2 regions of the Paenibacillus sp. F4 genome follow, and region 2 is predicted to be linked to the other one. Evidence: riboswitches for the same ligand, from Rfam matches in the RefSeq annotation. Region 2 holds a riboswitch; the other holds the start of a gene.
What was found. Region 2 has a riboswitch for S-adenosylmethionine ahead of metA (homoserine O-acetyltransferase MetA). Riboswitches for the same ligand answer to the same signal wherever they lie in the genome.

Region 1 (3,424 bases), on a different contig from region 2:
TGTTATTACCCCTCCAATAATTTGTAATATTCAGGAGCAGACGTCCTGATCAATAAGGATATCTATATGTTTTCCCTATTTTCGAGTATAATGCCGCACGAGGCGATCTCCCGCCATTTGCAGCAATTGTACCAATACGACCATCAGCACGACCGCAACGATCATTACAGCCGTTTCATAACGATAATAGCCGTAGTTGATAGCCAGTGTACCTAGTCCACCGCCCCCGATCATCCCGGACATTGCCGTGTAGGATACGAGTGTAACGACGGTAATGGTTAATGCGGCGAGCAGACCCGGAAGTGCCTCACGTAACAGCACACGCCGGATAATTTGTCCTGTCGAGGCACCCATCGCTTGTGCGGCTTCAATGACGCCCTTGTCCACTTCACGCAGAGACGTTTCGACAAGACGTGCGAAGAATGGGGCAGCCCCGATAACCAATGGTGGGATGGTTCCCAGCACCCCGGTCGAGGTACCTACCAGCGATCGTGTAAAAGGAATAAGTGCAACGATCAAAATGATAAATGGTACGGAACGTAAAATGTTAACGATGAATGATAATACAATGTATATCACCTTCATCAGAGTTAACGAGGAGCGGCTCGCCAGAAACAATAATATGCCGAGCGGCAAACCAATAATGAGGGTGAACAATGCGGATGCCCCGAGCATCTGAAGGGTTTCCAGCGTAGAATTCCCTAGCTCTTCCCAACTCACTTGTGAAAAATCAAGTTCGCTCATTGTCCGATCACCTCCACATCAAGTCCTTGCCCAGACACTTCGCGCAGCGTATGCTCTATATCTTCATGGTTTCCTTCAAAACGAACGATCAGCTGTCCATATGGTACATTTTTAATCGTAGATATGGTTCCCTGCAAGATCGCAAAATCAACACCAGTGCTTCGAGCCGTACGCGACAGAATCGCATCATATGTTTTACTGCCCAAGAAGGAGATACGTACTACCTGCGCCGACTCGCCGCCACCTGCTGCCGCAATCGCTGCTTGCAACTCCTCGGGATGTTCTGACTCCCGTTGGATAAAGTCCTTGGTTACCTGGTGCTGTGGCTTCAAAAATACTTCCGCCACTGGGCCTTGCTCCACGATGTCGCCCTGATGAATGACACCAACTCGATCACAAATGCTTTGAATGACATGCATTTCATGTGTAATCAGCACGATGGTTAAATTAAAGCGCTGATTAATATCCAACAGCAATTTCAGGATAGACCCCGTCGTCTGCGGATCAAGCGCTGAAGTCGCTTCGTCACATAGCAATACATGAGGATCACTAGCCAGCGCCCGTGCAATTCCTACCCGTTGCTTCTGTCCACCTGAGAGCTGTGACGGATATTTTCCACTGTGTTCTTCAAGACCCACCAATTCCAGCAGTTCACGAACCTTCTTGTCCAGCTTCTGCTTGGGCGTGTTTACCAGCCGCAATGGAAATGCAATATTGTCATACACCGTCGCCGAGGACAACAAATTAAAATGCTGAAAAATCATTCCGATTTTTCGGCGCTGCATTTGTAATTGGGATTGACTCACAGTGGTGAGGTTTACCCCGTCTACCCATACTTCACCTGAAGTAGGGCGTTCCAATAAATTAATACAGCGGATCAACGTACTTTTCCCCGCCCCGGAGTGACCAATCACTCCGAATATTTCTCCACGCTTTATAGAAAGATTCAACCCAGACAGCGCATTAACGCGTCGGTTGCCTTTGCCATAATGCTTGGTTAACTGCTTAAGCTCTATCAACGTGCTGCGACCTCCTTCACTTCTTCCTTACCCTTTTAACCAGTTGTCATCTCTAGGATTGTATAAAATCGCTATTTATTTATACAAAAAAGAGCCCCTTTCACAGAATGAAAAGGGCCCCACCTTGCGAACCTTTTCTCATCTGCCAAAATCGCTATAACTCTAGCGGTTTTGTAGGAATTAGCACCATCATGTTCCCTCCCAGTGTATTACACCGGGAAAGAACGGGTTGCCGGGCTTCATCGGGCCAGTCCCTCCACCTCTCTGGATAAGAAAAATATGTTAAACTCCAGCTTTAGCTGTCCGTTAAGTTTATATAAAAAAACATAATTCAAGCATTTTTCTGAAACTAGGTTTCAGTATAGATAGTTTACATAGCTTTGTCAAAGGATATTTTCTATCATATTTTTGGACGTACTGCCCGGTTCTTCCATTGTTTCGCAGTATAAGTAAAGGCGTTTGACAGCGAACGACACACCATTTCCAAGCCCTGCTGCAAATCTTCCAAATGGTGATCGAGGTCCTCCAGTTGGATTTTTCCGTACAAAGCTCGGTGTCGTTGCCAGAGATCATCCTGCATTTCCGTATTCATATAGTGTACCTCCGTATTACGCCGCTTACGCAGCCGATTGATGGCATCATTGTATGTGTCCTTGATATCAATTAAATTATCGGTCAATACAGGATGCATTTTGAGATACTTGAGCTGCCGCAACACGGTAAAATACGAATAATGCGCCTTATACTGCCCTGTTTTTAAATCACAAACATCATTTAGCCAGTTGCCCAGCTTATCTAAAATGGAAAATACCCTCACAAAACCATCTTTATAAAAGAAAACATACAATGCATAGTCGGATTTTTCATCCTCGCTCATATCTTCAGCATATCCGGCTTTCACTTTCATACGGAAAAAGGCGGCAGCATGATGGCTCTGCTCCAGTTCATCTAGAGATGACATTAGACCACGTGTCAAAATATCCGCCTTCCGAAAATCGTGGGTCGGATCTCCACCAGCCTGAATTTGCCGCTCCAGCAGGTTCAACATATCTGACATGCTATTCATGGCATCTAACAGGATGCCCTTGTTTACACGTGGCGGCTCACCCAGTAGCTTGCGTATCATGCTAACGCCTCCTATAAATGTAAAATCCGGCTGTAGGTTTAATTAGGGCGTCAAGCGAAATAACTCGTCCATCGTTGATCTACAAGCTTAACAATATCCTCACGCGGTAATACCTCATCCGGATAGCCTGGCTTCATACGCGCATCCACTACAATTGGCAGCTTATAGTTCAGATGATGCAAACGCACTTCGCTGTCCGCGTACATATCCGTAGCCGGGTTAAAGCGTGTGAATACCGTCCACAGGAACGAGGCTTGAGAGCGAACAACTTCTTTGGCATCGTCCACAATGAAGACGAGCGGCCACTCTTGCTCACCTGCAGCTAATCGCTCCAAAACACGTGCCGCCAGCTCAGGCTCCTGCTCAAAGGACGCACCCGATACGACGAGGCAACCTCCGCAATAGGGCTTAATTTCACGAATTCCCGGCAGATCGCCTCCCTCATAAGCACGAGGCAATTCACGTACAGGCTCACCTATCCCCATCAGAATCGCCTTACTACCATGATTCAGCTTGCGGCCTGTGTAATCGAGTG
Region 2 (3,424 bases):
ATATCTTACGACATGGCTGCATTCTCTTGAAGGTGTTTTAATTTGTCTCACGCTATGGGGTCAGTCCCAGTTCCTCACAGGACACGGCTGCTGCTTTTTATGACCAAGCTTGAACATCGAAATAAGTATCCAACTCGGTACTTTTCTTACCCTTTTCTTTTTAAACCCAGTCTTTCTTGCGGAAAATACAGAACATACTGACACCTAATGCCACCATAATACCAATGACGACAAAATAGCCATAACGTGTATGAAGCTCAGGCATATTATCGAAGTTCATCCCATATATTCCGGTAATGACTGTCAATGGCATAAATACGGTCGTAATTGCCGTAAACACACGCATAATTTCATTGGCACGGTTGGCGATACTTGATTGATAAGCTTCTCGAAGGTTACCCATCAAGTCGCGGTAAGTTTCAAAAGTCTCCGAAATTTTCACAGCATTTTCATAAATGTCGCTGAAATATTTTTGCAATTGATCGTCGATGAGTCGCAAATCGCGTTTGTTCAGGGTATTGATGACTTCCTTTTGTGGGCCTAGCACTTTTTTCAGCCACAGAATCTCACTGCGTAAGCCGATGATTTCGTTCAAATGCGACTTTTTTGTATGCATTAGAATGTCTTCTTCCAGCTTTTCAATGCGAACCTCAATCCGGTCACCAACCAGAAAATAGTTGTCAACGATCAAGTCGACTAACAGATACATAAAACGGTCAGGCTGGCTGACTTCTTGCTCCCACAGCATAGGCTTGAGGGTACGAAGCTCATTGATTTTCTGCTTGGTCACCGTAATGATAAAATGGCGGCCGAGAAAAATGTTCAAAGCACGCAAAAATATTTCTTCATCATCAAAACGAATACTATTTACAACGATAAAATAATGGCTTTCATAAATTTCAATCTTCGGACGCTGTTCTTCTTCGCTCAAACAGTCTTCCACTGCAAGATCATGCATGGAAAATAAAGGCTGGAGCACTGCCAGATCATCGACATCGGCATCAATCCAATAAAAGCCTTCTGCCGGTGCAGTAAGCGCCATTTCAATTTCTTCGACAGGGGTAAAAACCCCGTTGTTGACCAAACGGATTTTCATATATGTCACTCCTTATGCTCCGTCGTAACGGAAATACGTTTACCTTAAGCATAAGAAATGGACTCAGTTAGCCAGTTAGCCGGTTCGGGTAAGCGTGCACTCCCATCAAAAGCCGAAGGCTTTTGGAGCATGCAGAGCCTGGCGTCCCGTCTTTCGGCAAGCTGAAGTCATTCCTATGCTGTTGTTCAGGGATCGCCGCCTATTCGGACTCGGGTCGCCTTCCATTCCGGATTCACCTCACAATGTTCTTTTTTAGGTTGCCACAGTATCGCAGGAAACACTCAAATCTTGCACTACTGCTCCATATTTTTGCCTATTAGCACTTGTATAGTATAACGCTCGGCCTACGGCCTTTCAAGCGCAAAATCATGGGCTAAATCAACAGCAGTGACAAGAGCATCAGCGATAAGAGGGATATGATTTAACCTATGGAAAAGGTAGACAAAATGTGAATGCAGGGTACAAATTTACAAGTCCCATCTTGACGAAGCCCAGCCGATGCATTAAAGTGAACAACAAGAACTTTGTGAACCCAAAATGAATATAGCGAAATCTTATCAAGAGCAGGTGGAGGGACTAGCCCGATGATACCCGGCAACCGGCGATTTTAATCGCACGGTGCTAATTCTTGCAGGACGCGCGCTTTGTACAAAGAGCGTAGCCCTGACAGATGAGAGAGGCGCATATGGATACAAATATGACCTTTCTCTAACTGAGAAAGGTCTTTTTATTATATGCCCGGCATCTCAACAAGACGATTTTCGCAAAACTTACCGAATAAGGAGTGAGTTTACATGCCGATTAAGATTCCAGATACGCTACCTGCCAAGGAAGTGCTGGAGGGCGAAAATATTTTCGTAATGGACGAAAGTTTGGCCTATCATCAGGATATTCGTCCGTTGCGGATCGCCATTTTGAATTTGATGCCTACAAAAGAAACTACGGAAACCCAACTGTTGCGGCTGGTCGGCAATACGCCGCTGCAAGTGGACGTTACGTTGGTGCACATGAAGTCTCATGTATCCAAAAATACATCGCAAGAATATTTGAACATGTTTTATAAAACGTTTGACGAGATCAAGAACAGTCGTTTTGACGGTATGGTCATTACAGGAGCCCCGGTTGAACAGCTTGAGTTTGAGGATGTGAACTACTGGGAGGAGATCCGGCAAATCTTTGAATGGACGAAAACGAATGTAACTTCGACCATGCATATCTGTTGGGCCTCACAGGCAGGTTTATACCATCATTTCGGTGTCCCGAAATACGGGCTCGACTACAAATGCTTTGGCGTATTTCCACACACAGTTATTAAACCTAAAGTGAAATTGCTACGCGGCTTTGATGAACTGTTTTATGCTCCTCACTCCCGGCATACGGAGGTTCGGCGGGAAGATATTGATCATATTGCCGAATTAGAAGTTTTATCCGAATCCGAGGAAGCTGGAGTGTACCTGGTAGCCACGCTTGACGGTAAACAAATTTTTGTAACTGGGCATTCTGAATATGACCCGCTTTCCCTGAAATGGGAATACGACCGCGATGTGGCCAAAGGACTGGATATTGAAGTCCCCAAAAATTATTTTCCTAATGATGATCCTGAGCGCACACCGCCCTCTATCTGGCGGGCGCACGCCAATTTATTATTTTCGAATTGGCTTAACTATTATGTATACCAAGAAACACCTTACGATATCGGGCCCCAGATTTAAAAAGGGGCTTGTAGTTTACCCTTTTACAGTACCACCTTGCAGTAGCGCAGCAGTATAGTCTTTGACATCCATTTTTACAGCATATGTTATAGCACCTACTATGGAAGTTAACAGGAGGATTCATATGAGTGAGAAACAGTGGAAAATCGAAAGCAGATTGGCACAAATCGGTTCAGTCGAGGAGCCAGTAACCGGGGCTGTTAATTACCCGATTTACCAATCTACGGCGTTCCGCCATCCCCGTCTGGGTCAAAGTACAGGATTTGATTACATTCGGACGATCAATCCCACGCGAAAGGTACTGGAAGAGGCTTCTGCTGCACTTGAATCTGGTGATGCAGGCTTTGCTTGCAGCTCAGGTATGGCGGCGCTACAAACGGTATTTGCATTGTTTGGACAGGGAGATCATCTCATTGTATCGTTGGATCTTTATGGCGGGACATATCGTTTGCTGGAGCGTATTTTATCTAAATTTGGTGTAACAGCGAGTTATGTGGATACGAACGATCTTGAAGCACTCGAACAGTCATGTCGACCGAATACCAAAGCCGTATTTATAGAAACGCCTACAAATCCGTTAATGATGATTACTGATATTCGAGCGGTTGCCGAATGG

Region 1: linked by a shared signal. The riboswitch ahead of C1T21_RS23705 (methionine ABC transporter ATP-binding protein) and the one ahead of metA (homoserine O-acetyltransferase MetA) in region 2 are both predicted to bind S-adenosylmethionine.

Annotation. Positions count from the first base shown of each region.
Region 1 covers NZ_POVS01000020.1:73,937-77,360, reverse strand. Annotated here, with positions in the region: gene C1T21_RS23715 (MetQ/NlpA family ABC transporter substrate-binding protein) at 1-1, opposite strand, end outside; gene C1T21_RS23710 (methionine ABC transporter permease) at 76-744, opposite strand; gene C1T21_RS23705 (methionine ABC transporter ATP-binding protein) at 741-1,763, opposite strand; SAM riboswitch class I at 1,899-2,038, opposite strand; gene C1T21_RS23700 (Cthe_2314 family HEPN domain-containing protein) at 2,164-2,889, opposite strand; gene C1T21_RS23695 (UbiD family decarboxylase) at 2,940-3,424, opposite strand, start outside.
Region 2 covers NZ_POVS01000009.1:820,233-823,656, reverse strand. Annotated here, with positions in the region: gene corA (magnesium/cobalt transporter CorA) at 161-1,096, opposite strand; SAM riboswitch class I at 1,648-1,773, shown strand; gene metA (homoserine O-acetyltransferase MetA) at 1,891-2,808, shown strand; gene C1T21_RS10885 (PLP-dependent transferase) at 2,933-3,424, shown strand, end outside.